4 regions of the Burkholderia mayonis genome follow, and region 4 is predicted to be linked to each of the others. Evidence: predicted binding sites of a transcription regulator. Region 4 holds the regulator's gene; each other region holds the start of a gene.

Region 1 (7,385 bases), 360 kb from region 4:
CACTCTCCCGCCCGGCGCACGCCGGGCGAGCAGCGGCTTTTTTGCGGCGCGGCATCCCGCGTGATCCATCCGGTTCCCGCTCCCCCATCCTCCCGCTTGCGGCGCACGCCGTCCCTGTTTTTCTCCCGCATCGCACGCCGCGCATGGCGCAAATCGACCCGGTCGGTGTCGGGTGACGGCGGGCGGGCGGTATAATTCGATGCTTCGCTGCAGCGCAACCTGGCGCCGCACGCCCGCATACCCAACCTTGCCAAGCGAATTCCCACCATGACAGCCACCCTGATCGACGGCAACGCCCTTTCGAAGACCCTGCGCGCGCACGCGGCCGCACGCGCCGCCGCGCTCGCCGCGTGCGGCCACCGGCCGGGTCTCGCGGTGATCCTCGTCGGCGACAACCCGGCGAGCGAAGTCTACGTGCGCAACAAGATCAAGGCGTGCGAAGACAACGGCTTCTTCTCGCTGAAGGACCGCTATCCGGCGACGCTCTCCGAGCCCGAACTCCTCGCGCGCATCGACGAGCTGAACCGTGATCCGAAGATCCACGGCATCCTCGTGCAACTGCCGCTGCCCGCGCATATCGACAGCCACAAGGTGATCGAGGCGATCGCGCCCGAGAAGGACGTCGACGGCTTCCACGTCGCGAACGCCGGCGCGCTGATGACGGGCAAGCCGCTCTTCCGCCCGTGCACGCCGTACGGCGTGATGAAGATGCTCGAAGCGCACGAGATCCCGCTGCAAGGCGCGAACGCGGTCGTGATCGGCCGCTCGAACATCGTCGGCAAGCCGATGGCGCTCCTGCTCCTCGAAGCGGGCGCGACCGTCACGATCTGCCACAGCAAGACGCGCGACCTCGCCGCACATACGCGCAACGCGGACGTCGTCGTCGCGGCGGTCGGCAAGCGCAACGTGCTGACCGCCGACATGGTGAAGCCGGGCGCGACGGTGATCGACGTCGGGATGAACCGCAACGACGAAGGCAAGCTGTGCGGCGACGTCGACTTCGCCGGCGTCTCGGAAGTCGCGGGCCACATCACGCCGGTACCGGGCGGCGTCGGCCCGATGACGATCACGATGCTGCTCGTCAACACGATCGAAGCCGCCGAGCGCGCCGCTGCGGCGTCCTGACGGCGAACGCGCCGGGAATCTCGCGGCGCACGCGCCGATCGGCTTCGATCGGCGATTCGATTCCCGTGCGCGGACGGCTCGGCGGCCCCCGCGCGTAGCCCGGGCGCAGTAGCGATCAGCGGGCGATGGCAGGCGCTGACTGCCGTTGGCGCCCACGGTGTTGCCCGCTGACGGCAGCTGGCCGCCATGCGGCGCCGGTCGCGCGATGCGCCAGCGCCCGGACGCCGTCGGCGCCGCATCCTGCCATCGCCGCTCAGCCCCGCATACGTTCGCCGCTGCCCTGTACGCAATGGCCGCGCCCCCAGTGCCGCTACGCATGCGGCGGCCTCCTTCTCTCGTGGCACCCGCGGCGCACCGCGCGGCCTTCCGACGGCCCGAAGAAGAGGCGCAATGGCGCATCTCGCGCGTCGCACGCCGCGCGCACGCCGCCTGCGCGAATCGAACGGCCTCGCGCACGCCCGCTTCGACGCGCCGCCCGCGCGCGCCATCCGGCTTCCCCCGCTGCGTACGCTCGGTCACCCATCGCCGCCCTGCGTTCCCGCCCCAATCGCTTCGTTAGAAACTATCGATTGGAAAGCGCGCCATGCGCCCCAATAATGTCGACATGACTCGACGGCCGGCGCCTCGCGCCGCTCGTCTTCCGCTCAACCCGAATCCGAAACCGCCAGGGAACACTATGTCCGTCAGCGCAAACGCCAATCCGCTTCTCGATTTCTCAGGCCTGCCCCGCTTCGGCGAAATTCGCCCCGAGCACGTGACGCCCGCGCTCGACACGCTGCTCGCGAACGCGAACGAAGCCGTCGAGCGCGCCGCACGGCCCGATACGCCGGCGACCTGGGCCGACATCGTCGAGACCATCGAGCATGCGACCGAGCCGCTCGGTCGCGCATGGGGCGTCGTCGGCCATCTGAACGCGGTCGCCGACACGCCCGAGCTGCGCGCCGTCTACGGCGAGAACCTGCCGCGCGTGACCGAGTTCTGGTCGAGCGTCGGCCAGAATCTCGCGCTCTACGAGAAGTACAAGACGATCGCCGCGAGCGCCGCATATCCGACGCTGTCCGCTGAGCGCAAGAAGATCCTCGACAACGCGCTGCGCGACTTCCGCCTGTCGGGCGCCGAGCTGCCGGAAGACCGCAAGCCGCGCTTCGCCGAGCTGCAGGAGCAGCAGGCGGCGCTGTCGAAATCGTTCTCCGATCACGTGCTCGACGCGACCAACGGCTACGCGTATTTCACGCAGAGCGAGGACGAACTGGCCGGCCTGCCCGCCGATGCGATCGCAGCCGCACGCGAAGCCGCGCAGAAGGAAGACAAGGCGGGCTGGAAGTTCACGCTGCACTTCCCGTCGTATTTCCCGGTGCTGCAATACGCGGAGAACCGCGCGATGCGCGAGGCGATGTACCGCGCGTACGTGACGCGCGCGTCCGAGCTCGGCCCGCAATACGGCGACGGCAAGGCCGACTGGGACAACACGACGATCGTCGCCGATCAACTGGCGCTGCGCCGCGAAGAAGCGCAGATGCTCGGCTATCACGACTTCGCCGAGGTATCGCTCGCGCCGAAGATGGCGGAATCGCCGCAGCAGGTGATCGCGTTCCTCGAGGATCTCGCGAAACGCGCACGCCCGTTCGCGGAAAAGGACTGGGACGAGCTGCGCGCGTTCGCGTCGGGCGAGCTCGGCCTCGCGGCGCTCGAGCCGTGGGACGTCGCGTATGCGGCCGAGAAGCTGCGCGAGCGGCGTTACGCGTTCTCCGAGAACGAGGTGAAGCAGTACTTCCCCGAGCCCGCGGTGCTGAAGGGCCTCTTCACCGTCGCCGAGACGCTGTTCGGCGTGAAGATCGCGCGCGACGAAGCGCCCGTCTGGCACGAGGACGTGCGCTTCTTCCGCGTCGAGAATCGCGACGGCTCGCTCATCGCGCAGTTCTATCTCGACCTGTACGCGCGCGAAGGCAAGCGCGGCGGCGCGTGGATGGACGACGCGCGCTCGCGCGCGAAGCGCGGCGACGGCAGCGTCCAGACGCCCGTCGCGTATCTGACCTGCAACTTCTCCGCGCCGATCGGCGGCAAGCCCGCGTGCTTCACGCACGACGAAGTGATCACGCTGTTCCACGAGTTCGGCCACGGGCTGCATCACATGCTGACGCGCGTCGACGAGATCGGCGTATCGGGCATCAACGGCGTCGAATGGGACGCAGTCGAGCTGCCGTCGCAGTTCATGGAGAACTTCTGCTGGGAATGGGACGTGCTGAAGTCGATGTCGTCGCACACGGACACCGGCGAGCCGCTGCCGCGCGCGCTTTTCGACAAGATGCTCGCCGCGAAGAACTTCCAGAGCGGCCTGGGCACGCTGCGCCAGATCGTGTTCTCGATGTTCGACATGCTGCTGCACGTCGACTTCGATCCGACAGGCGAACCTGCGGCAGTCGACGCGACGACGGACGCCCCTGCGGCAGACAACACGAGCGTCAACGACTTCGCGCGCGCGATCAACGAGCGCTTCCACGTGATCCCGCAGGCGCCGTTCTCGCGCTGGCCGAACACGTTCAGCCACATCTTCGCGGGCGGCTATGCGGCCGGCTATTACAGCTACAAGTGGGCGGAAGTGCTGTCCGCCGACGCGTACGCGGCATTCGAGGAAGCCGCCGGCTCCGCGGGCAGCGTGCTCGATTCGACGACGGGCGCGCGCTACCGGCGCGAGATCCTCGAAGTCGGCGGCAGCCGTCCGGCGATGGACTCGTTCAAGGCGTTCCGCGGCCGCGAGCCGAACATCGACGCGCTGCTGCGTCATAGCGGGATGGCCGACGCCGCGCAGGCGCGGGCGTAACGCTCTCGGCGCGGCACGCGCGAGCCCGACGGTCGCACGAGCCGCCGGCTGCGGCGTCCCATCGAGCCTCCGTCAGTCGAAACGAACGGCAACCCGCATCGGCGGGCTGCCGTTTTTTGTCGCCCGCTCTTGTTCATGCGGCGCGCGCCCGTCGAGCGATCACGCGCCGGACGACGTGTCGTTTTCGCCGTCGTCGTCTTCGTCATCGAAGAGCGCGATCTGCCCATGCCGCTCGGCCGTGTCCTCGTCGATCCGCACGCCGACGCCCAACAGCCGCACCGGCTGCTTGCGGCGCACCAGCCCTTTCGCGAGCAGCGCGACCGCCGTCTCGGCATCGGTCGCGTCGGCGACACATTCGACCGTCGTGCGCTGAAAATCCGCGAAGCGGATCTTCACATACAGCTTCCTGATCGAGCGCACCGCCCCTGCCCGCGCGATCCGCGCGTCGAGCAGCACCGTCAATCGCCGGATCTCGGCCGCGCATTGGTCGAGCGTGTCGAGATCCCGGACGTAGGTCGTCTCGACGCTCACCGACTTGCGCTCCTGGTCCGCGCGCACTGGCCGCTCGTCGATGCCGCGCGCGAGCTCGTAGAGCCGCCGGCCGAACGCGCCGAATTCGTGATGCAGATCAAACAGCGACCAGCCGCGCAGCTCGTCGCACGTGCGGATGCCGAGCTTGTCGAGCCGCGCGGCCGTCACCTTGCCGACGCCGTGCAGCTTGCGCACGGGCAGCGCGGCGACGAACGCGTCGACCTCGTGCGGCCGCACGACGAAGAGACCGTCGGGCTTGTTCCAGTCCGACGCGATCTTCGCGATGAACTTGTTCGGCGCGACGCCCGCCGACACCGTGACGCCCACCGTATCGCGCACGCGCTCGCGGATCTCGCGCGCGATCAGCGTGCCGCTGCCCTGGCAGCGCGTCGCGCGGCTCACGTCGAGATACGCCTCGTCGAGCGACAGCGGCTCGACGTCGGGCGTGTAGTCGCGATAGATCGCCATGATGAGCCGCGACGCCGCGCGGTACTTGTCCATCGCGGGCGGCAGGATCAGCAGCTCGGGACACTTGCGCATCGCGAGCGCCGACGACATCGCCGAATGCACGCCATAGCGGCGCGCCTCGTAGTTGCAGGTCGCGATCACGCCGCGCTGGTCGGGCCGGCCACCGACCGCGAGCGGGCGGCCGCGCAGCGACGGATCGTCGCGCATCTCGACCGACGCGTAGAAGCAGTCGCAATCGCAATGGATGATCTTGCGCGCGAACGGAGCCGCGTCGCCCGAAGGCGGCGGAAGCGTGTCGGAGGAAGGCGTCGGCTTGTCCAAGGTGCCGATACTGTACAAAAACACAGTGCGCGTTTCAACTGCGCGGTGCGTCATTGCGCACCGCGCATGCGCCGGGGCGCAGACCGCGCCGCTTTGAATACGATGTCCGCGATGCTTCGGGCACGCAACAACGTTGTGACAGCGCGCAAGAGTCCGATGCAGAGAAAGTCGGGGGCCATGCGCCGATCCGAGTGCATCGCTTGCTGGGCAACGAGAACCCGACGAGATGACGCACCGCCCGTTCGACATCGAAAGACGCGATGTGCGAGAGGCGAAACCGGCCGCGGAAAAACAAAAACCCGGCTCGAAAGCCGGGTTTTTGTTTTGACGACTCGCGCATCGGTCATTTGCGCGTGGACATCGCCGAATTTGGTTGCGGGGGTAGGATTTGAACCTACGACCTTCGGGTTATGAGCCCGACGAGCTGCCAGACTGCTCCACCCCGCGTCAAAGAAATAAAAGTATATGGGTTTTAAGCGGACGCGTCAAATCTTATTTCAAACAATTGTCACACATGCCGCCGCGCCCCCGCCGATCGAACTAGTCCGGTCGACCCAGCGACGCAGGCGCGCCCGTTCTCCCGGCGAATAGGCAAGCGCATCGCGCATCCCTACTCTTGAGACGCTCCTCCTCGTCTCGAGAGAATCATCATGGCTGCAACCTCCGCTCCTCCCGCATCGCTCGACAAGCGCGCGATGCCCGTGCTCGCATCGAGCACGATCGCATTCACGCTGTGCTTCGCCGTCTGGATGATGTTCGCGATCCTCGGCATTCCGCTCAAGAAGACCCTCGGCCTGAACGACACCGAATTTGGCCTCGTCGCCGCGATGCCAGTGCTCACCGGATCGCTGATCCGCGTGCCGCTCGGCATCTGGACCGACCGCTACGGCGGCCGCATCGTGTTCTTCATCCTGATGCTCGTCACCGTCGTGCCGATCTGGCTGATCTCGTATGCGACCCAGCTCTGGCAGTTCCTCGTGCTCGGCCTCTTCGTCGGGCTCGCGGGCGGCTCGTTCTCGGTCGGCACGCCGTACGTCGCGCGCTGGTTCCCGAAGGCGCGCCAGGGCCTCGCGATGGGCGTGTTCGGCGCCGGCAACTCGGGCGCCGCCGTCAACAAGTTCGTCGCGCCCGCGCTCATCGCGGCGGCGGGCACGTGGACCATCGTGCCGCGTGTCTATTCGATCGCGATGCTCGTGATGGCGCTCCTCTTCTGGGTGTTCTCCGCGACCGATCCCGCGCACCGCTCGACGAACGCGACGTCGCTGCGCGCGCAGCTGCGCGTGCTGAAGAATCCGCGTGTGTGGCGCTACTCGCAGTACTACTCGGTCGTGTTCGGCGGCTACGTCGGGCTGTCGCTTTGGCTCACGCAATACTACGTCGGCGAATACGGCTTCGGCATCCAGTCGGCCGCGTTCCTCGCCGCGTGCTTCTCGCTGCCGGGCGGCGTGCTCCGCGCGATCGGCGGCTGGCTGTCCGACCGCTACGGCGCCTATCGCACCACGTGGTGGGTGATGTGGGTCTGCTGGGTCACGTTCTTCATCCTCAGCTACCCGCCGACCGACTTCACGATCCATGCGGCGCACGGCCCGCTCGGCTTCCATCTCGGCCACACGCCCGTCGCGTTCACCGTGCTGCTGTTCGCGGTCGGCATCGCGATGGCGGTCGGCAAGGCGTCGGTCTTCAAGTTCATCGCCGACGAGTTCCCGGACGACATCGGCGCGGTGTCGGGCGTCGTCGGCCTCGCGGGCGGCCTCGCCGGCTTCGCGCTGCCGATCCTGTTCGGCGCGCTGGTCGACCTGACGGGCGTTCGCTCGACCTGCTTCATGCTGCTCTACGGCGCCGTCAGCGTGAGCCTCGTCTGGATGTACTTCAGCTTCCGCGCCGAGCGTGCGGCGCACGACCAGCGCGTGCTCGCCGCCCGCTCCGCGTGAGCGCCTTCTTCGTCACCTTCGTTCACTCAACGGATTCGATCATGTCCACTTCTCTACTCGTGCGCTGGGATCCCGAAAACCCGGCCTTCTGGCAAGCCAAGGGGCGCCCCGTCGCGTGGCGCAACCTCGCGATCTCGATTCCCGCGCTGATGCTCGCGTTCGTCGTCTGGTCGCTGTGGAGCGTCGTC
Region 2 (7,385 bases), 870 kb from region 4:
CGGCGCGACAGATACGCGGTCGCACGCCCTTTCAGTGAGCGCGCGGGACGTTGCGACGCCGACGAACGCTCTGCGTCTTCGGGCGCGGACGAATCGAAGCGGAAAGGCGATGTCCGCCGCTTCGACCGGCCCCCGGCCTGGCTCGTGCGCGTATAGACGTCGCTCGCCGCTTCATCCCCGCCCGCCGCCGCCGAAAATGCCGCCGATGCACGCGAACGGCCGCCGGCGCGCAAACCGCCGAACGCCCGGCCACCGCCGGACGCATCGTCGTTCGCGCCAGCTACACCGGCCGACGCACGCCGCCGCGCGACGTCGTGCGCGTCGAACGACTCGTTCGAATCGAACGGATCGTCCGATTCGAACGCAACCGATCGCCCAAACGAAACGAGGGCATCATCGGATGCCCCCGCTGCCGGGCGGCCAGCCGGCCGCCCCTCGCTCGAAACCGGCGCGCGCGCTTCGCGTTCGATGCGGGCCTCGTCGGCGGACCTTGTCCGCGCGCTGTGCCCTACCTGCTGCGAATCCGCGCCCTCCCGGTGCTTGCGCATTACTCCTCTTCGTCCATGATCTTGGCTTCGGAGCCGCCATCCTGCGGCATGGCGACAACGCCGAGCGACTCGCGAATGCGATTTTCGATCTCGCGCGCGATTTCCGAATTCTCGCGCAGGAATTCACGCGCGTTGTCCTTGCCCTGGCCGATCTTCTCGCCGCTATAGCTGTACCACGCACCCGCCTTGTCGACGATCTTCGCCTGCACGCCGAGATCGATGATTTCGCCCTGACGCGAAATGCCTTCGCCGTACAGGATGTCGAAGATCGCCTCGCGGAACGGCGGCGACACCTTGTTCTTCACGACCTTCACGCGCGTTTCGTTGCCGATCACCTCGTCGTTCTTTTTGATCGAGCCGATCCGGCGGATGTCGAGACGCACCGACGAATAGAACTTGAGCGCGTTGCCGCCCGTCGTGGTTTCCGGGTTGCCGAACATCACGCCGATCTTCATCCGGATCTGGTTGATGAAGATCACGAGGCAGTTCGTACGCTTGATCGAGCCCGTCAGCTTGCGCAGCGCCTGCGACATCAGGCGGGCCTGCAGGCCGGGCAGCGCGTCGCCCATCTCGCCTTCGATTTCGGCCTTCGGCACGAGCGCCGCGACCGAGTCGATCACGATCATGTCGATCGAGCCCGAGCGCACCAGCGCGTCGACGATTTCCAGCGCCTGCTCCCCCGTGTCCGGCTGCGAGATCAGCAGTTCCGGCACGTTCACGCCGAGCTTCGACGCGTACTGAACGTCGAGCGCATGCTCCGCATCGATGAACGCCGCGGTGCCGCCGAGCTTCTGCATCTCGGCGACCACCTGCAGCGTCAGCGTCGTCTTGCCGGACGATTCCGGCCCGTAGATTTCGACCACACGGCCGCGCGGCAGGCCGCCGACGCCGAGCGCGATATCGAGACCGAGCGAGCCGGTGGACACCACCTGGATATCCTCGACCGCTTCGCCGTCGCCGAGCCGCATGATCGACCCTTTGCCGAACTGCTTCTCGATCTGCGCGAGCGCGGCGGCGAGCGCCTTGCTCTTTTCGGCAGTCAGCCCGGAGCCTTTCTTGCTTTCTTCCATGAATCGTCCTTTGCTATGATGAGCAGCGTCTGATACGGACGCACCGGCTTTGACACGGCCAGCAAGCCGTTAGGTGCGCGAATGCAGATACTGTATAAAAAAACAGTGGTTTGTGCAAGCCCGCGTTGCGGGCAGGCATCGCCCCATATTTCGGAGACAGCCGCGCGCAGCGCCATCGCCGCGGGACGGCAACCGGTTGCGCATCATGCGAATTCTCATCGCCGAAGACGACAGCATACTCGCGGACGGCCTCACCCGGTCACTCCGCCAATCGGGCTATGCCGTCGACCACGTGAGGAACGGCGCCGAGGCCGATACGGCCTTGTCTATGCAGACGTTCGACCTCCTGATCCTCGATCTCGGCCTTCCCAAGATGCCCGGCCTCGACGTGCTGCGCCGCCTGCGCGCGCGCAATTCGAACCTGCCCGTGCTGATCCTGACGGCCGCCGACAGCGTCGACGAGCGCGTGAAGGGGCTCGACCTCGGCGCCGACGACTACATGGCGAAGCCGTTCGCGCTGAACGAGCTCGAAGCGCGCGTGCGCGCGCTGACCCGGCGCGGCGCGGGCGGCGGGCCGACCGTCGTGCGGCACGGCTCGCTGTCGTTCGACCAGGTCGGCCGGATCGCCTACGCGAACGACCGCGTGCTCGACCTGTCCGCGCGCGAACTCGGCCTGCTCGAAGTGCTGCTGCAGCGGATCGGCCGGCTCGTATCGAAGGAACAGCTCGTCGATCATCTGTGCGAATGGAGCGAGGAAGTCAGCAACAACGCGATCGAAGTCTACGTTCACCGGCTGCGCAAGAAGATCGAGCCGAGCGGCGTGCGGATCACGACCGTGCGCGGCCTCGGCTACTGCCTCGAGAAGGCCGCGCCCGCCCCGGCGAACGACGCGCCGAACGCAACCGCGCCGCAACCGGCCGAAGCCGCCGCGAGCCAGTCGCTGCGCTGACGCCACCAAGGAAGGAGCGGCCGATGGCCACGCCGGCCCATTCCGCGCACACCGCGCACCGTCCGGCCACCGCCGCGACCGATGCGGACGCCGCGCGCGACGCGCGCTACGAAAACCCGTTCGCGCCGCCGGACGAAGGCGACGCCGCCGAAGGCCCCCGCCCCCGCTCGCTGTTCGGCGAGATTCTCGACTGGATGCTCGCGCCGCTCCTGCTGCTATGGCCGATGAGCATCGCCGTCACCTACCTCGTTGCGAAGACGATCGCGAACGGCCCGTTCGACCGTGCGCTCGAGACCGACGCGTACGTGCTCGCTCGGCAGATCACGCCCGTGAACGGCGTCGCCGAGCTGAAGCTGCCGCAGACGACGCTCGACTTCCTGCGCGCCGACAATGTCGACAGCCTGTACTTCCAGGTGCTCGGCACGCGCGGCGAGCTCGTCGCGGGCGAAGCCGACCTGCCGCTGCCGCGCGACGACGACCGCCCGCCGCCCGGTGTCGTCGTGTTCCGCGACGACCTGCTGCGCGGCAACGACGTGCGCGTCGCGTACACGACCGTCGCACTGCCGGGCGCGACGGGCTCGCAGCCCGTGCTCGTGCAGGTCGGCGAGACGCTCGACAAGCGCAACGCGCTCGCGAACGACATCATCAAGGGCGTGATCCTGCCGCAATTCGTGATTCTGCCGCTTGCGATCCTGCTCGTCTGGTTCGGGCTGTCGCGAGGGCTCGCACCGCTCACCGCGCTGCAGGCGCACATCCGCGGCCGGCGCCCGGACGACCTATCGCCCGTCGAAGCGCAGCGCGCGCCGCCCGAGATCGAGCCGCTCGTCACATCGTTCAACGACCTGCTCGCGCGCCTCGAACAGAACATCACGCTGCAAAAGCGTTTCATCGCCGACGCCGCGCACCAGATGAAGACCCCGCTCGCCGGATTGCGCACGCAGGCCGAATTCGCGCTGCGCCACGAAGTGCCGGACGACGTCGCGCGCTCGCTCGAACAGATCGCGACGAGCTCCGAGCAGGCCGCGCGGCTCGTCACGCAACTGCTTGCGCTCGCGCGCGCGGAAAACCGCGCGACGGGGCTCATGTTCGAGCCCGTCGAAATCGCGCCGCTCGCGCGCCAGGCCGTGCGCGACTGGGTGCAGGCCGCGCTCGCGAAGCAGATGGACCTCGGCTACGAAGGCCCGGACAACGACGCCGGGCCGCTTCGCATCGACGGCCATCCAGTGATGCTGCGCGAGATGCTCGGCAACCTGATCGACAACGCGATCCGCTACACGCCGACGGGCGGCCGCATCACCGTGCGCGTACGCGCCGACCGCGCGGCGGGCGTCGTGCATCTCGAAGTCGAGGACACGGGCCCGGGCATTCCGGCGAACGAGCGAGAGCACGTCGTCGAGCGCTTCTATCGGATCCTCGGCCGCGAAGGCGACGGCAGCGGCCTCGGCCTCGCGATCGTTCGCGAGATCGTCGCGCAGCACGGCGGCACGCTGACGATCGACGACAACGTGTATCAGATGTCGCCGCGCCTTGCAGGCACGCTCGTGCGCGTGAGCCTTGGCTTACGGCAAGAAGCCCCGGAATAACCCTTAAGAGCCGCTTCACGCGCCGTTCAAAAAATCACGAAAACGCACGTTGCCAACAAAATAAAGGAAAAAGAAAGGCGAAGCGCAACATAGCGCGCAAATTGCCGTTGCGCCATTTTGACTCGCCGAGTCAGTGCGCCGTAAGTTTGCCCTCCAATAATCGACACGGAGCCGCCCCGAGGGGCGCGCGCCCTTATATCAAAATTGGAGACATTCATGGCAACGGTAGGCGGACAAATTGCGCACGCGCCGATGACAGGCGACGAAAAGCGCGTGATCTTCGCATCGTCGCTCGGCACCGTGTTCGAGTGGTACGACTTCTATTTGGCCGGCTCGCTCGCGGCCTACATCAGCAAGAGCTTCTTCTCGGGCGTCAATCCAACCGCGGCGTTCATCTTCACGCTGCTCGGCTTCGCGGCGGGCTTTGCCGTCCGGCCGTTCGGCGCAATCGTGTTCGGACGCCTCGGCGACCTCGTCGGCCGCAAGCACACGTTCCTCATCACGATCGTCATCATGGGGATCTCGACCTTCGTGGTCGGCTTCCTCCCCGGCTATGCGACGATCGGCATCGCGGCGCCGGTGATCTTCATCGGGATGCGGCTGCTGCAAGGCCTCGCGCTCGGCGGGGAGTACGGCGGCGCAGCGACCTACGTCGCCGAGCACGCGCCCGCGCACCGGCGCGGCTTCTACACCGCCTGGATCCAGACGACCGCCACGCTCGGGCTGTTCCTGTCGCTGCTCGTGATTCTCGGTGTGCGGACCTCCATCGGCGAGGAGGCGTTCGGCGCGTGGGGCTGGCGAGTGCCGTTCGTCGCGTCGATCCTGCTGCTCGCGGTATCGGTGTGGATCCGGCTGCAACTGAACGAATCGCCGGTGTTCCTGCGCATCAAAGCCGAAGGCAAGACCTCGAAGGCGCCGCTCACCGAAGCGTTCGGCCAGTGGAAGAACCTGAAGCTCGTGATCCTCGCGCTCGTCGGCCTGACGGCCGGCCAGGCCGTCGTCTGGTACACGGGCCAGTTCTATGCGCTGTTTTTCCTCACGCAGACGCTGAAGGTCGACGGCGCAAGCGCGAACATCCTGATCGCGATCGCGCTCCTGATCGGCACGCCATTCTTCGTGTTCTTCGGCTCGCTGTCGGACAGGATCGGCCGCAAGCCGATCATCCTCGCCGGCTGCCTGATCGCCGCGCTCACCTACTTCCCGCTGTTCAAGGCGCTCACGCACTTCGCGAACCCGGCGCTCGAAGTAGCGACGCAGAAGGCGCCGATCACCGTCGTGGCCGATCCGTCGACCTGCTCGTTCCAGTTCAACCCGGTCGGCACGTCGAAGTTCACGGACTCCTGCGACATCGCGAAGAGCGCGCTGGCGAAAGCGGGCCTCAACTACGAGAACATCGCGGCGCCCGCGGGAACGACCGCACAAGTCAAGGTCGGCGACACTGTAATCGAGTCGTATGACGGCAAGGCCGCCGACGCGAAGGCAAAGGGCGCGGCGTTCGACAAGACGCTCGCCACGACGCTGAAATCCGCAGGCTATCCGGCGAAGGCCGATCCGGCGCAGCTCAACTGGCCGATGACGATCGCGATCCTGACGATCCTCGTGATCTACGTGACGATGGTCTACGGCCCGATCGCGGCGATGCTGGTCGAGATGTTCCCGACGCGGATCCGCTATACGTCGATGTCGCTGCCGTATCACATCGGCAACGGCTGGTTCGGCGGCTTTCTCCCGGCGACCGCGTTCGCGATCGTCGCGGCGAGGGGCGACATCTATTCGGGGCTGTGGTATCCGATCGTGATCGCACTCGTCACGTTCGTCATCGGGCTGCTGTTCGTGAAGGAAACCAAGGATTCGAATATCTACGCGCAGGATTGACGGAGCGTGTCGCGGGCGGATCGTCCGGCTGACGGCGGGCGGGTGGCGGGGTGGTCGGCAGGCAGTCGCAGGCGGACTGCCCGGTTCGCGGAACGGTCGAGAATGAAGCCCCCGCGATGTGCCGGCCCTTTTGGGAGAAATCGGCAAAAAGGGCTTGACACCTCCCGCACCGATCTCCATAATTCGCCTTCTATTGGCGAATTAGCTCAGTCGGTTAGAGCGACGGAATCATAATCCGCAGGTCCGGGGTTCGAGTCCCTGATTCGCCACCATATAAAACAAGGGCTTAGCGTTCGCGCTAGGCCCTTGTCACATCTAGCGGGCAACAGCCTATCAGCTCGCCGTTCTACTCATTCGCCAGACTCCTGCCGCCCAAGCTGCATCAGGCGATGATGCAACGAGATCTTGTCACCCGTAGCCGGTGAAATATCCCCTTCACGCCAATCGGGCATCGATACCTGCCCGTGCAGGACGCCCGCCGCAAACAGCCATTCGGCCATCTGTTTGGGATCGCTGGTAACGAAGGTTTCGCCGGTCGTCAGCACTGTCCCGATCAGCTCGTCCTTCGGGTAGTCGTAGACGACACGAGCACGGCAAAGGCCCGCGCCCCACTTCTCGTTGTCCGTATGACGCTCGACGATGAACGAGCGCGATGGCTCCACCTTACCCTGTGCAATGTCACGAGCTTCGCCCGAGCTATGCACCAGCTCATCGAAAAGCTGCTTGTCCATCGTCGTGCTCCCCCTAGATTCGCGGCCGTTTTGACCGCTACTGGCCCGCGTCAGGAAACGCAACCAGCCCCAATCATCCACTGCTAACACCGCCATTTTCGAGACACGCAACCGGATTCAGCCGACGTGTCTCCGCGAGATGCGGCTTCGAACAACTGGCTATGCATGAGTTCCCTTCGTCTTGTTATGCGCAAAACCGGACGATACCACCCACTCGGATTTCAACAGAGGCTAAACACAATTCATCGAATGTGAACAGACCCTAGGTTTGCGAGCGCGCGATCATGCGCATCGCGAAAAAAGCCGCCGATTGACGAAAATGTCGAGGGTCGCCGCAACGGAGCCAATCGGATCTCATGCAAAGTCGCGAAGCGCGCTGCGGCTGCGACGGTTCATCAGAACATCCACGCCGAAGCATGCCGCGCGCAATGGACATCACACCGTCCAGCACGCATACGTGCACACCGAATCGTGAAGACGTTTGACGACGCCAAAGCGCGGTCCCAGCGCCCCCTCCCACCGCGAATCGGCTCACGCCCGCCCGGGCATCGCATCCAGACGAAATTGACAAACGAGCTCGCCGCCTTCAGCGAGTTGTTCGAGTTGGGCACGCGTCATCGCGACAAGAC
Region 3 (7,385 bases), on a different replicon from region 4:
CTGGTACTTCCTGCCCTGGCATCGCGGCTACTTGCTCGCTTTCGAGGCCGTCGTTCGAGACGAGGTCATCAAGCTGCACGGCCCCAAGGATTGGGCGCTCCCCTACTGGAACTACTTCGAGCCCGGCGAGGACCGTCTGCCCAAAGCCTTTGCGTCGCCCGACTGGCCGGACGGCAAAGGCAACAATCCGCTCTATGTGAAGCAGCGCTACGGCCCGTATAACAACAGCGAGGTCTACGTGCCGATCAGCTTGGTCAATCAAAACGCGCTGGGGGATCCCGATTTCGAAGGCGTCGCAAGCGGAGGCGGCCCCGGATTCGGCGGCGTCTGCACGGGCTTCCATCACAGCAGAGGGATTCACGGCGGTATCGAGACGCAGCCACACGACGCCGTGCATGGCATCGTCGGCGGACGAGACCCGCTTACGCGCCAACCCGGATTGATGTCCAACCCGGACATCGCAGGACTGGACCCGATTTTCTGGCTTCACCACGCGAATATCGATCGGTTGTGGGAAGTCTGGCGCAGGCATCCCCCCACTCACGTCGATCCGACCAAAGTGAATTGGCTGAAAGGTCCGGCATTCATAGGCGAGCGGCCTTTCAAAATGCCGATGCCGCACGGAGACGACTGGACCTACACGCCCGGCGAAATGAGCAACCTTTCGAAGCTCGGCTATGCTTACGATGATGTATCGGCGCCGCCGAAAACGCCGCCGCTGACGGTCGCTCGCCTGAATCGCCTGCGCACGGGTCAGGTCACGGCCGAAACGCTCGAGGAGGACATCGCCTTGACCGACCCCAAGATCGTCGAACTGTTCGGCGCAAGCGACCGGAACCTCGCGGTGAAGGGCGCGGAGGCGCGGTCTTCCGTCACGCTCGACGCCGCCGTGCAACGCAAGATATCCGCCAATCTGACGAAGACTGCCGCCGCCACCTCGGCCACGCCCGACCGGGTCTTCCTGAATCTCGAGAATGTCCGCGGCCTCGACGACGCCACGATCCTCAGCGTCTACATCAACGTTCCCGAAGGCGGAGATCCCGCCAAATATCCCGACCATCTTGCCGGCAGCGTCGCCCTCTTCGGCGTGAGCAACGCGACGGTGGTGGGCGAGGAGGGGCACGCGGGCGACGGCCTGACGTTCGTGGTCGAAATCTCGCACATGATCGATGCGCTGCATCTCGCCGGCGCCTTGCCTCTGTCCAAACTCGACGTGCGGCTCGTCGCGCTCACGCCGGTGGCGGAAGAATCGCAAGTGAGCATCGGCCGCATCAGCGTGTATCGGCAAAGCACGTGACGCGAGTGCAGTGATGAAGCACGCCGGGCAGCGGCTCGACGCGTCGTTCGTCGTACCCGTGTCGATCAGCCTGATCGCCTGGTCCGCGTTGCTCGTCGACGCGGGCGGCCTGATGCCGCCCGCGCTCTGCTCGATCTCGGGAGACTACTGGCGGCTGCCGCTGTCGACATGGCTCCATCTTGCGTTCTTGTCCAACTCGCCGTCGAAGTTCGCATCGGATTCGGTGCTGATGGTGGCGGCCATGATGGCGCCGCTCGCCGCATCGCCGCTCCGACACGTCCTGGAGCGCAGTTTCGCGCGACGCCGCATGCGATCTGCGCTCTGCTTCGTTGCCGGTTATGCGGCTGTCTGGATCGCCGCGTGGATCGGTCTGCAGGTCGTCGCGATCGCATTCACCTGGGCCGTGCCGCCCCCCCTGACGCGCGTGGGCCTCGGGTTCGCGCTGGCGGTGCTTTGGCAGTTTTCGCCCGCCAAGCAATGGTTCCTGAACGTCTGCCACCGCCGGCCGTCCCTCGCGGCGTTCGGCATGGCCGCTGATCGCGATGCGCTGCGTTTCGGCCTGGCGAGCGGCGTCTCCTGCGCCGGGAATTGCTGGGCGCTGATGTTGCTTGCGCTGCTGACAGGACCGTTGCACGTTTTGACGACGATCGTCGTCATGTGCTTCATCTTTGCCGAAAGGCTCGAACGCCCGGCTCCGCCTGCATGGCGCTCCCGCGGTCCCGGCAAGGCCGTGCGCATCATTGCGGAGAAAGTGCGCACGAGACTGGCTTTGTTGCGCGCGCCGACATGATGTCCGCGGACGACTGACCGGGTGGGGCCGTCACGACACATCCCCCTCGTCGAACCGTGCTCGCGCTCATGTTGAAACTTCGTTACCCGGCGAGATGAAATCCTGCGGAGGATCGAAGCGGGATGCCGACGACTTTCCTGTCACCCGGTCCCGGCTTCATCAAATCCCCTGAATTCCCACGCACAAGAGAACCCACTCCCGCTAGGCCAAGCGGTTCTGCCCAGCTCTCCCCGGCTACTTCACAACCGCATCGACTTCGCTTCGCGCGGCGCATATTTCCAGCTTCCGACCGCCCATCGCGACCCGGTTTGCACCCCATTTAATACGGTTGCACGCTCGAGAAATACTGGATAAATTAACAGCACTGTATTTTTAACCAGTGAGGTGTCAGATGGAGCACCTGGTTCGCATCGTCAACGATACCGACCGTCAAATCCTCGTCTGGCTGCGCAGCCAGGTCGGTGACGAGCGCGTGGAGCGCGCAGCGCTGCGCATGGGGCGCGTCCGCAAGCCGTACCTGTCCGCCGTTTGCCGTTACCTGGGCGTCTCGCCGCCGATTTCGCTGCGCTATCCGACACGGCGCGCCGAGACCGATCACACGGTCGGCGACCGTTACCTGACGCTGATCCGCCAGCACCTCGCCACACGCGCCGCAGGCCGGTAAGCATCGCGCCGAGCGTCCGATTGGCGCGAATGGTGCCGGGCGGCGCCAAATGGCATCGGCTGGCATGGCGCAACGTAGCGCTGCGCGACGCGACGTCGCATCGCGCGATTCGATGCGCAATATCAAGGCAAGTCCGTCGCCCGATCGACAGAATGGGCAGGTCGCGGCGACAGAAACCTTGTCAGCTCGCCACGCACGAAGTCGTGCGCGCGTCGCGCCTTTCCAAGTCGTCTACCCCGCCCACCAGGGCGCCGTCCTGACATCGCTCGCCGCGACACCCTCCAACGCACTTTGCGAGGCACTCCGGCATGGCGAAGAAATTCCCGCTGCATCCGAAGCACCCTGAACGCAACTGCTGGGGATGCGACCGATATTGCTCGGTCGACGCGCTGTCTTGCGGCAACGGTTCCGACCGGACGCAGCATCCGATCGAATTGCTTGGCGACGACTGGTACGAATGGGAACAGGAAAACGAAGCGGCGGCCCAGCAACAGCGGCTGGCGCAAACCGTCGTTCGATGACAACGCCTCACGTAACAAAGCGCCGCGAACGTGTGGCGTGAATGCGAGTCGTTCAGCGGGTTGATCGCCCGCCCCGGCGAAGCAAGAAAACGTGCATCGGACGGCGACGATGCCGGAGCGCGCCGGCCATCGACTGATTCGAGCGATCGAAGCGAGCGCGACGACCAACTCAGCGCGGCGCTTATCGAGCGAACGGACGCCGCACGACCGCGGCGGAACCGCGGCGGAACAAGCACGTCGACAGTGCATGCGGCCGGATACGTCTCGCTTATCGTCAGCACTGCGCTCAACGCAACATTCGAACCATGTGCTGCTCGTCGCAAAACCGATCGCCGACACGCATCGCGCGCCGCTCGACGCCGAACGTCTCGAATCCGAGCGACGCGTAGAGCGCTTTCGCGGGCTCATTCTCGATATTCACGCACAGATTGACCTGCGCGATGCCCCAGTCGCGCGACACGTGCGTCAACGCCGCGCCCATCAGCCGACGGGCGAGCCCTTTGCCGCGATGCGCGGGCGCGACGAACACACCCCAAAGCGTCGCCTTATGCCCGACTTGCACGAGCGCATCCCTGCGCACGCCGGCGATCGCGGCCAACTCACCGTCGACGGTCAGCGCGCCGAAAACCGCCTGCGTATCCGATGCCCGGAGCCGCGCTTCCACTTCCTCGATCGAACGCGCGGCTTCCTCGGCGCGTGTCGGCCAGATCGCGGTCGGCGACGTGTCGATCGCAACGAGACGCAACGCTTTGAACGCGGATGCATCGGCAGGTTCGAGCAGGCGGATCGAGATCATCGGGCAGTCGAAATCGAAAACGAGAAGGAGCCGATCCTACACAATCTTGCGTTTTCACGGCGAGCCCCACGTGCACGCTCACACCGGCCACACGCGTCGCTCAACGCTTCGCTCTGGCGCGCTCGCTCCACTCGAACGCAGCCATCCCGACCAGCATCGCCGCGACAAAGCCGAACGCCTTCGCTCCACCCAAGCCGAGCGACACGACGGCCGGCCCCGGACAAAAGCCGACGAGCCCCCAGCCGACCCCGAACGCCGCGCTGCCCGCGACGAGCCTGAGCGTGACGGACCCGCGCGGCGGAATCAGCATCGGCAGTCCCAGCAGCGAACGCTCCCGCCGCTTCGCGATCGCGAACGCGATCGAGCCGACCGCGATCGCACCGGCCATCACGAACGCGAGCGACGGATCCCAATCGCCCGCGAGATCGAGAAAACCCTGCACCTTCGCGGGATTCGCCATCCCGGACAGCAGCAGCCCCGTGCCGAACAGCAAGCCCGACAAGAATGCGAAAAAGACGCTCAAGTCACCCTCCCAAGACGTGGCGCAGCACGAACACCGTCGCAATGCCCGCGGTCATGAATACGGCGGTGGCGACGATCGAACGCAGCGCACCGCGCGAGATTCCGCAGACGCCGTGTCCGCTCGTGCAGCCGCCCGCATAACGCGTACCGACGCCGACCAGCACGCCGCTGACGATCACCCTTGCCCAACCGGCGTCGACGACCGGCGTCGGGAACCAGCCGAGCACATGCGCGACGAGCGCGGCCGAGATCAAACCGGCGAGAAACGCCGCGCGCCATCCGGCATCGCTGCGCCGGCCGGCGAGCAGCCCGCCGACGATGCCGCTGATGCCGGCAATCCGGCCGTCGAAAAACACGAGCAGCGCGGCGGCCGCGCCGATCATCAGGCCGCCCGCGAGCGACAAGCCCGGCGTGAAATGAACAAGATCAACGGCCACGACGCTTCCCCTTCTTGCTCGTTGCACAGAACTGCTCGTAAAGCACGGACATGATTGCGATCGCCGGCTCGCTCGCCAGCGCATAGTAGATGTTCTTGCCGTCGCGCCGCGTCTCGACGAGCGCGTTGTCGCGCAGCACCGCGAGTTGTTGCGACAGCGTCGGCTGATGGATGTCGAGGCGCGCCTCGATGTCGCTCACGCACAGCTCGCCGCATTGCGCGAGCTCGCACAACAACAGCAGTCGATCAGGATTCGACAACACCTTCAGCAGCGCGCACGCGGCATCGGCCGACGCACGCATTTCGGACAGGTCGATCGACGAGCCGGCAGCACGCATCTTTTCACCCCAATCAATCTATCAAATAACATTCTATATTCTCACATAATGATTCGCACAGTGCAAAGAATGTGCGCTGGTGCCGCGGCGTTCGAACCGGACCGTTAAGCATGCCTTAAGCGCATACTCGTCATAGTAGCGGCAAGCGAATTCGGAAGCCGCACCGGCAAGAAAGATATGAAACGCATTCTCATTTTCCTGCTCTGTCTCAGTACGCTTTTCGCGGCGAGCGGATGTGCGTCCCAGCAGACCGTCGCCGACGCACATGTCCACACCCCTCACCCCGCGCACATGGGCCGGCCGAATTGGCTTTGAGCCGCCCGCTGCACAGCGCGAACCGATCATTCGGCTCGTCGCCGCCACGACCTTAAGATTTCCATAAGAATCGCGCGCGATAATCGGTCCGGCCCGGCAACGCACGACACGTCGGCCGGCTGATCCCTACGAACGGCTTTCCCCACAGGACGATTCGCGCGATGACACGCTCCACCCGAACCCCAGATCGTTACGACCCGCTCAGCCGCCTCCTGCACTGGAGCGTCGCCGCGCTCGTGCTCGCCCAATTCGTGCTCGGCTGGACGATGCCGGACGTGCATGGCACGACGCCGCCCGCCGGCCTCGTCGCATGGCACGTCGCGCTCGGCACCGCGCTGATCGCCGCCATCGCGGCACGCATACTGTGGTCGCTCATGCGCCGCAGTCCGCCCGCGCATCGGCAGAGCGCGCTTCTCTCGTTCACCGCGAGCGCGGTTCACAAGCTGCTGTATGTCGCGCTGATCGCCGTGCCGCTGCTCGGCTGGCTGAACGCGAACGGCCGCACGTGGCAACTGAAGCTCGCGGGCGTCGTGCCGCTTCCGACCATTGCCGCACCGCACTCGCTCGGCGCGTCGATCGGCGAATGGCACAGCCTGTCGGCGACGCTCTTCATCGTGCTGATCGGCATGCACGCGCTCGCGGCGCTCGTGCATCGCTTCGTGATGAAGGATGGCGCGTTCGAACGGATGATCTGATTGAAAGGCGCGCGCGGCGATCGATTGCACGTCGGTCGCCCCACGCGCAACGACCACGCAGAGTGATGTCGTTGCGATGAGGACTTGCTGGTTGCATGGCCATGGCCGGCCCAGTCTTCGCCGCTTGCATCGCTCTCTTCGACCCGGTTCTGAACCGGGTCTTTTTTCGTATGACGAAATAAATGCAGACCGGGATTTCGGCCGTTCGACGACGCGGCAGCCGAATCGTTCGAGTCGGTCGAGTCGTGCGAATCGACCGATCCAGCCCTGCGGCGAAGTGAAGCCGGCTTATGCGCGTCGCGCGGCCAGCCGCCGCACGACGTCGATCATCGCATCGACTTCGTCGCACGTGTTGTAGAACACGAACGACGGACGCACGCTGGCTTCGAGTCCGAAACGGCGCAAGATCGGCTGCGCGCAGTGATGTCCGGAGCGCACCGCGATGCCGTGCTCGTTCAGCGCCTGCCCGACCTCTTCCGTCTCATAGCCCTTCAGCACGAACGACAGCACGCTCGCCTTGTCGCGCGCGGTTCCGACGAGCCGCACGCCCGGCACCGGCGCGTACACGCTCGTTGCGTACGCGAGCAGATCGTACTCGTAACGCGCGATGTTCTCGATGCCGATCCGCGTCACGTAGTCGAGCGCCGCGCCGAGTCCGACCGCGTCGGCGATGTTGCCCGTCCCCGCCTCGAAACGGTTCGGCGGCGGCGGAACACGGTGCGCTCGAACGTCACGTCGGCGATCATGTTGCCGCCGCCCTGCCACGGCGGCATGGCGTCGAGCAGCGCACGCTTGCCGTACACGACGCCGATGCCCGTCGGCCCGTAGATCTTGTGCCCGGAAAACACGAAGAAATCGGCGGCGAGCGCCTGCCACGGCACGATGTTCGCGTGATGCTCGAGATGCGACACGACGATCTCATCGCCTTCTCCGACGTTCTGGACTCCCCAAGTTTTTGCGATCAGATTGATCGCTTCCTTCGTGCCGCGCATGAACACGATCTCGTCCGGC
Region 4 (7,385 bases):
CGCCTTGCTCGCGGCCCAGACGATCTCGCCGAGCACGATGTCGCCGAGCGACAGCGGCGTGTGCATGATCGCTTCCCAGGTGCGCTGCACGTGCATCCGCGAGAAGCCCGAGTACATCGATTCGAAGCTCGCCGACATCATCACGCTCGAGCCGACCGTCCCGGCCGCAAGGAACGCGATGTACGACACGCCTTCGACGTGCCCGACCATCAACCCGAGACCGAGCCCGAGGCCGAACAGGTAGATCATCGGATCGGCGAGATTGCCGAACATCGATGCGATCGCGAGTTTTTGCCAGACGAGGTAGTTGCGCCGCCAGACGGCGATCCAGTTGGTCGCGTTCGCGGGCAGCGCGAGCGCGAACGCGGATTCGCGCTCGCGAAGCGCGACGGCCGGCTGCGACGTGTAGTGGCGAGTGTCCATTGTTTCAGTCCTGCATCTCGCGGCCGGTCAGCCGCAGGAATACGTCTTCGAGATTCGCGGGGCGGTGCAGATAGCGCAGGCCCGTGCGGCCTTTCAGGCGCGCGTTGATCGGCTCCGGATCGTCGACGTAGCAAAAGAGCGTTTCACCGCTGATCTCGGTGCGCGCCGCGAGCGGCGCGAGCTCGTCGCGCAACTGCACGGGATCGGGCCCGTAGATTTCGATCACGTCGCAGCCGATCTCCGTTTCGATCAACGCGCGCGGCGCGCCTTCCGCGATCTTGCGGCCTTCCTCGATCACGCACAGGCGGTGGCACAGGCGCTCCGCCTCTTCCATGAAGTGCGTGGTCAGCAGAATCGTCTTGCCGCGCGCGAGGAGCGAGCGCAGTCGTTCCCACATCAGATGCCGGGCCTGCGGATCGAGGCCCGTCGTCGGCTCGTCGAGCACGAGCACGTCGGGATCGTTGACGAGCGCGCGCGCCAGTGTGAGCCGCCGCTTCATCCCGCCCGACAGCTCGCTCACCCGCGCGTCGGCCTTGTTCTCGAGCTTCGCGAACTCGAGCAGCGATGGCACGAGCGAGCGCGCCTCGCGTGCGGCGAGCCCGAAGTAGCGGGCGAATACCACCAGGTTCTCGCGGACGGTGAAGTCGGGATCGAGGTTGTCGAACTGCGGCACCACGCCGACGCGACGCCGCGCATGCCGCGCGCGAGACGGCACGGGTTCGCCGCACAGGCTGATCGAGCCTGCGTCCGGATACGTGATGCCGAGCAGCATCTTGAGCGTCGTGGTCTTGCCGGCGCCATTCGGGCCGAGCAGGCCGAAGCATTCGCCGGGCTGCACGTGAAAGGACAAGCCGTTGACGACGAGCTTGCCGTCGTAGTGTTTCTCGACTGCCTGAAAATCGATCGGTGCGACGGACATGGGCAAGTGAATATCGATTGGAATCGTGCAACACGAACGGGCCATTCTAGTGCATCGATCGCATCGCTTCAGCGCGCTTGCCTCGTCACAGCGCACATTGCTCGGCTTCGTGCATCGCATCATCGCGCGTTCGCGGTGCGGGGCGAATCAGCGTTTTCCAGCGCTTGCATCTGGAATTGCGGCGCAGCATGATGGGTTCGTGCGCTGGTCGCGCATTAGGGAGGCCAAGATGGCTAGCTATAAAAAAATTCTGCTGTGCTACGACGGTACGCTCGAGGGCCGCAAGGCATTGAGATGCGGCGCCGATCTGGCGCTCGAACTGAAAGCCGAAACACACTTGCTGTCGGTCGTCGACATGCGCTCGAGCATCGCGCAAAGCGCCGGCTTGCTGACCGACGTCGCGTGCAGCCGCTTCGAGGAAACCGCACGCGAGATCTTGCAAGAGGGTGTCGACTGGCTGACCGAGCATGGCGTGCAGGCGCAGGGGCATTTCGCGTTCGGCTACCCGATCGACGAGATCGCGAATCTCGCGACGAAGCTCAACGTCGATCTCGTCGTGGTCGGCCATCGCTGCCGCAGCGGTTTGTCGCGGTGGTGGATGGGGTCGGGCAACACGCAACTGCTCGATCGCGTGTCGTGCAGCATTCTGGTCGCGTGCTCGTCGCCGGCGGAGCAGAAGGCTGAAAGCGCGAAGGACGCAACGGCGGCGACGGCCGGACGCTGACTACGCCACCGACACACATCGGCGCATGGCGCTACGGAGCGTATATCGACCGCGCGGGGGCGCGGCCGATATTTGTCGCTTCGCTTGATCGCCGATGTCCACCATCGGGTCATTTCGCCATCGGTTAATCGGGTGACGAATCGAACCGGTTCCAGCCGATTTGCCAAGCAGCAAGGCTGACTGGTTCCGGCGGTTCGTTTCGTATCGTTTGAAATGACCGCTGAATCGCCGCCGTTTCCGCACGCATGCGCCGGGCCCGGCATTCACGCATGCTTTACGCGGCGTGCGGCCGACGGGCCGATTCAAATTCACTCGTCGTGCAAATTGACTGCCGACAATTTCCAACCGAAGAGTCCGCTGCGGCGAAAGATCGCGGCATAGCGCGCGCTGCCGTCGTCGCGGCGATACGTGACGACGAATTCGTCGAAGCGCCGGTAGGCAGCGCTCGTCTGCGGTGACGTGCCGGATGGCGAACTCGCGGCGGCGGACGGCGTACCGGATACGGGCAACGGCGCGGCTTGCGCCGCCGTTTTGCTTGCGGCAGGCGTCGCGTCGCTTGACGCGGCAACTGAATTGCCTGGGCTACCCGCCGACGCGCTCGCTGCAGACGCGACCGGCGCTGCCTGGCTCGCCGCTTGATCGGCGGGTCGATTCAACTCGGGTGGCCGTTGTCCGGATTGCGTGCGCGGCGGCAAGCCGTTCATCAGCGCGGCGACGCCGTCGGGCGTCGCGTAAGCATCGACGAGCGGGCCGACAAGCGCCGAGCCGATCAGCGCGCCGATGATTGCGAGCGGATTGTCGCGCTTTTGCGCGTCGATGCGCCGCATCAATTCGTCGGTGAGCTGCTGCTTCAGGCTGATCCGCAAAGCGGGGAAATCGACGTAGGTGCTGATCGCCTGCGCATCGCGCGCATCGATCGCCTGCTTCATCTGCCTGAGCGCGAGATAGGGCGACGCATACGCATAGACGATCGCCACCGCGGCGACGACAAGCGCGACGACGATCGAAACCGGCTTCAGGAATCGCCTTTGCGGGCGCACGGCAGAATTCAAACGGCCTCCACGACGAGACGGACGAACGGGCTCCGAAGATCAGAGACCTTGTTGCGTCAGTGAATGTTCCTCGGCGATGCAGCGATCGATCATCCGGCAGATCGCATCGACCGTGCCGACCATGATGAAGCGCGACGGCCCGTGATAGACACGAACCGGCGCGCGCCGCTCGGGTTCCGCGTGATGGAGCGAACCGTTCAGCGACACGCGCGCGAATGCCGGCAGTGCGGACGGCAGCAGCGACGTCTGCGCGTCGCCCTCGCTGCGCAGCTGGGCGGCGACGAGTGGCGCACACGGCGTGCGTCCGCGCAGATGGCGCAGGCGGCCGAATTGGCGGAAGGGCAGCAAGCGGGCGAGGCGTTCCATAGGGTTCTCCAGATCCAGTCGAATGGCGGGAAAGACGGGCGGTGCCGCGGGCGGGCTGCGTGGCGGTCAGAATTCGCCCGGGCGGATCAGCCCGACGGCGACGCCTTCGAGCGCGAATTCCGCGCTGCCGGCCTTCACGAAGATGTTCTCGTAATCGGGGTTCTCGGCGATCAGCTCGACGCCGCCGGGCCGGCGCATCAGGCGCTTGACCGTGACGTCGTCGCCGAGCCGCGCGACGATGATCTGGCCGTTCTTCGCCTCGGTCCGCTTCTGCACGGCGAGCAGATCGCCGTCGAGGATGCCGGCGTCGCGCATCGACAGGCCGCGCACCTTCAGCAGGTAGTCGGGCTTGCTCGAGAAGAGCGCGGGATCGCATGCGTAGTGCTGCGAGATGTGCTCCTGCGCGAGGATCGGGCTACCGGCCGCGACGCGGCCGACGAGCGGCAGCGACAGTTGCATCAGCGCCGCGTGCGGCAGCGTCAACTGGTGCGGCGAATCTTCGACGCCGATCAGGCGAATGCCGCGCGACGCGCCCGCCGCCAGCTCGATTACGCCCTTGCGCGCGAGCGCCCGCAAGTGCTCCTCGGCTGCGTTCGGCGAGCTGAAGCCGAGCTCGGCGGCGATTTCCGCGCGAGTGGGCGGAAAGCCGTCGCGCTCGATCGCGCGACGAATCAAGTCGAATACTTGCTGCTGACGGGCGGTGAGTTTGATCATGACATGACTGTATGGATAGACAGTGAGCTGTATTTTTATACAGTGTCCGGGGAAATTCAAGCGTTACTTGAAATTCGGCGCTATCACGGCGATTCCGCCGCGATCCGGCTGCGTCACAGCGCCGCTTCGGCCGCGATAGCCATCGATCGAGCAATCGTTACCACTTTTGAGTATTAAAAAATGAGGAACGATTATTTTTAATGATGAAACCTGTTCGTTAGACTGGCCCAACATCACAAACAACGACCCCTACGGAGAACAACGGATGGTCAAGCGCAACACGGGGCTGGCGGGCGGCATACGTCGTCTCATCGCATCACTCGCGCTCGGCGCGACGGCGGCGCTCGGCGCGCTCACGCCGGCGCTCGCGGACACGACGTTCCTGAACGTCTCGTACGATCCGACGCGCGAGCTCTATCAGGACGTCAATCAGGCGTTCGGCAAGGAGTGGAAGGCGAAGACGGGCGAAACGGTGAACTTCAAGCAGTCGCACGGCGGCTCGGGCGCGCAGGCGCGCTCGGTGCTCGACGGCCTTCAGGCCGACGTCGTGACGCTCGCGCTCGCGTACGACATCGACGCGCTCGCGAACAAGGGCCTCGTCAACAGGGATTGGCAGAAGCGCTTGCCGGACAACGCGTCGCCGTACACGTCGACGATCGTGTTCCTCGTGCGCAAGGGCAATCCGAAGGGAATCAAGGACTGGGACGACCTCACGAAGCCGGGCGTGTCGATCGTCACGCCTAACCCGAAGACGTCGGGCGGCGCGCGCTGGAACTACCTCGCCGCCTGGGCGTACGCGCAGCACAAGCCGGGCGGCGATGCGCAGACGGCGAAGGATTTCGTCTCGAAGCTGTACAAGAACGCGGGCGTGCTCGATTCGGGCGCGCGCGGCGCGACGACGAGCTTCGTGCAGCGCGGGATCGGCGACGTGCTGATCGCGTGGGAGAACGAGGCGTTCCTGTCGATCAAGGAATTCGGCGCCGACAAGTTCGAGATCGTCGTGCCGTCGGCGAGCATTCTCGCGGAGCCGCCCGTCGCGGTCGTCGACAAGGTGGTCGACAAGAAGGGCACGCGCAGGCTCGCGGACGCGTACCTGAACTTCCTGTACAGCAAGGAAGGGCAGGAGATCGCCGCGCGCAACTACTACCGGCCGCGCTCGAAGGACGTGCCGGCCACGCTCACGAAGCAGTTCCCGAAGCTGAAGCTGTATACGGTCGACGACACGTTCGGCGGCTGGACCCATGCGCAGAAGACGCATTTCGCCGACGGCGGCGTGTTCGATTCGATCTACAAGCCGCAATGAGCGACGGCGGGCGGCGCGCCGCGATCGGCGCGCCGTTCCGCGATACAACGACATCGGGCTGACGGACGCGGCGGCATCGCGCGTCCGTCAAGCCGTTGAACCCATGTGCATCACCCTGGAAGAGCATTCCGCATGACGACGTTCACCTTCCGCAAGCCGAGCGCGCTGCCCGGATTCGGCGTGACGCTCGGCATCACGCTGGCCTATCTGAGCCTCGTGGTGCTGATTCCGCTCGCCGCCACTTTTCTGAAGACGGCGACGCTCACCTGGGATCAGTTCGTCGCGGCGACGACGTCGCCGCGCGTGCTCGCGTCGTACCGGCTGACGTTCTCGGCCGCGTTGGGCGGCGCGCTCGTCAACGCGGTGTTCGGCTTTCTCGTCGCATGGGTGCTCGTGCGCTACGCGTTTCCGCTCAAGCGGCTCGTCGACGCGATCGTCGATTTGCCGTTCGCGCTGCCGACGTCGGTCGCGGGCATCTCGCTCGCGGCCGTCTACGCACAGAACGGCTGGATCGGCAGCTATCTCGCGCCGCTCGGCATCAAGATCGCGTTCACGCCGTTCGGCGTGCTCGTCGCGCTGACGTTCATCGGCCTGCCGTTCGTCGTGCGCACCGTGCAGCCGGTGCTCGAGGACTTCGAGCGCGAGCAGGAGGAAGCGGCCGCGTGCCTCGGCGCGTCGCGCTGGCTCACGTTCCGGCGCGTCGTGCTGCCCGCCGTGACGCCCGCGCTCCTGACGGGCTTCGCGCTCGCATTCGCGCGCGCGCTCGGCGAATACGGCTCGGTGATCTTCATCGCAGGCAACGTGCCGATGAAGTCGGAGATCACGTCGCTCCTCATCATCACGAAGCTCGAGCAGTACGACTATGCGGGCGCGACGGCGCTCGCCGTCGTGATGCTCGTCGTGTCGTTCGTGATGCTGCTCCTCATCAACACGCTGCAGTGGTATCTGCAGCGCCGCACGAGCCGCGGCGCAAGCGGCCCGGCGCCGGCGGCGCACGCGGCGACGGCCCTCGGAGGCGCGCGATGAGCCACGACGTCGTTCAGACCCGCGCCGCCGCCGCGCCCGTCGATCCGCGCCGCGCCGCCGCCGCCGACGCGAATGCGCGCGCCCGCCGCCTCGACCCCGTCAGCGAGCCGCGCGCGGTGCGCTGGCTGCTCACGGGCACGGCGCTCGTGTTTCTCGCGCTCTTTCTCGTTGTGCCGCTCGCCGCCGTGTTCTTCGAGGCGCTACGCAAGGGCTTCGATTTCTATCTCGAATCGCTCGCCGATCCGGATGCGTGGTCGGCGATCAAGCTGACGCTGATCGTCGCCGCGATCGCGGTGCCGCTCAATCTCGTGTTCGGCGTGTGCGCGTCGTGGGCGATCGCGAAGTTCGAATTCAAGGGCCGTGCGCTCCTGACGACGCTCATCGACTTGCCGTTCTCGGTGTCGCCCGTGATCTCGGGCCTCGTCTACGTGCTGCTGTTCGGTGCGCAGGGCTGGCTCGGGCCCTGGCTGCAGGCGCACGACGTGCAGATCATCTTCGCGGTGCCGGGCATCGTGCTCGCGACGATCTTCGTCACGTTCCCGTTCGTCGCGCGCGAGCTGATCCCGCTGATGCAGGCGCAGGGCTCCGACGAGGAGGAGGCCGCGCGCGTGCTCGGCGCGTCCGGCTGGCAGATCTTCCGCCGCGTGACGCTGCCGAACGTGAAGTGGGGCCTGCTGTACGGCGTGATCCTCTGCAACGCGCGCGCGATGGGCGAGTTCGGCGCGGTGTCGGTGGTGTCCGGCCACATCCGCGGCCAGACCGACACGATGCCGCTGCACGTCGAGATTCTCTACAACGAGTACAACTTCGCGGCCGCGTTCGCGGTGGCGTCGGTGCTCGCGCTCCTCGCGCTCGTCA

What was found. The regulator LexA, encoded in region 4, represses DNA repair genes until DNA is damaged. The targets are predictions, from matches to a motif close to ACTGTATNNNNATACAGT.
Region 1: dinB (DNA polymerase IV) is a predicted target of LexA. The motif match lies at 5,276-5,293, and genes of this name have one in related genera.
Region 2: recA (recombinase RecA) is a predicted target of LexA. The motif match lies at 1,708-1,725, and genes of this name have one in related genera.
Region 3: WS70_RS26545 (CppA family protein) is a predicted target of LexA. The motif match lies at 2,451-2,468, and genes of this name have one in related genera.

The regions. Positions count from the first base shown of each region.
Region 1 covers NZ_CP013386.1:1,352,867-1,360,251, reverse strand. The annotation lists gene folD (bifunctional methylenetetrahydrofolate dehydrogenase/methenyltetrahydrofolate cyclohydrolase FolD) at 268-1,125, shown strand; gene WS70_RS06760 (M3 family metallopeptidase) at 1,802-3,946, shown strand; gene dinB (DNA polymerase IV) at 4,106-5,266, opposite strand; tRNA gene WS70_RS06750 (tRNA-Met) at 5,637-5,713, opposite strand; gene WS70_RS06745 (MFS transporter) at 5,917-7,197, shown strand; gene WS70_RS06740 (NarK family nitrate/nitrite MFS transporter) at 7,239-7,385, shown strand, end outside.
Region 2 covers NZ_CP013386.1:850,970-858,354, reverse strand. The annotation lists gene recX (recombination regulator RecX) at 1-548, opposite strand, end outside; gene recA (recombinase RecA) at 548-1,618, opposite strand; gene WS70_RS04300 (response regulator transcription factor) at 1,824-2,567, shown strand; gene WS70_RS04295 (sensor histidine kinase) at 2,591-4,150, shown strand; gene WS70_RS04290 (MFS transporter) at 4,367-6,025, shown strand; tRNA gene WS70_RS04285 (tRNA-Met) at 6,221-6,297, shown strand; gene WS70_RS04280 (hypothetical protein) at 6,376-6,756, opposite strand; gene WS70_RS04275 (flagellar transcriptional regulator FlhD) at 7,288-7,385, opposite strand, start outside.
Region 3 covers NZ_CP013387.1:1,775,340-1,782,724, forward strand. The annotation lists gene WS70_RS26535 (tyrosinase family protein) at 1-1,297, shown strand, start outside; gene WS70_RS26540 (copper chaperone) at 1,311-2,087, shown strand; gene WS70_RS26545 (CppA family protein) at 2,479-2,751, shown strand; gene WS70_RS26550 (DUF3079 domain-containing protein) at 3,060-3,272, shown strand; gene WS70_RS26555 (GNAT family N-acetyltransferase) at 3,559-4,068, opposite strand; gene WS70_RS26560 (DUF6691 family protein) at 4,169-4,591, opposite strand; gene WS70_RS26565 (YeeE/YedE family protein) at 4,593-5,027, opposite strand; gene WS70_RS26570 (ArsR/SmtB family transcription factor) at 5,017-5,364, opposite strand; gene WS70_RS26575 (cytochrome b) at 5,841-6,374, shown strand; partial or broken gene WS70_RS26580 (aminotransferase class V-fold PLP-dependent enzyme) at 6,663-7,385, opposite strand, start outside.
Region 4 covers NZ_CP013386.1:1,716,759-1,724,143, forward strand. The annotation lists gene WS70_RS08615 (ABC transporter permease) at 1-423, opposite strand, end outside; gene nodI (nodulation factor ABC transporter ATP-binding protein NodI) at 428-1,342, opposite strand; gene WS70_RS08625 (universal stress protein) at 1,572-2,066, shown strand; gene WS70_RS08630 (DUF2939 domain-containing protein) at 2,375-3,118, opposite strand; gene WS70_RS08635 (hypothetical protein) at 3,158-3,484, opposite strand; gene lexA (transcriptional repressor LexA) at 3,551-4,198, opposite strand; gene WS70_RS08650 (sulfate ABC transporter substrate-binding protein) at 4,464-5,501, shown strand; gene cysT (sulfate ABC transporter permease subunit CysT) at 5,634-6,527, shown strand; gene cysW (sulfate ABC transporter permease subunit CysW) at 6,524-7,385, shown strand, end outside.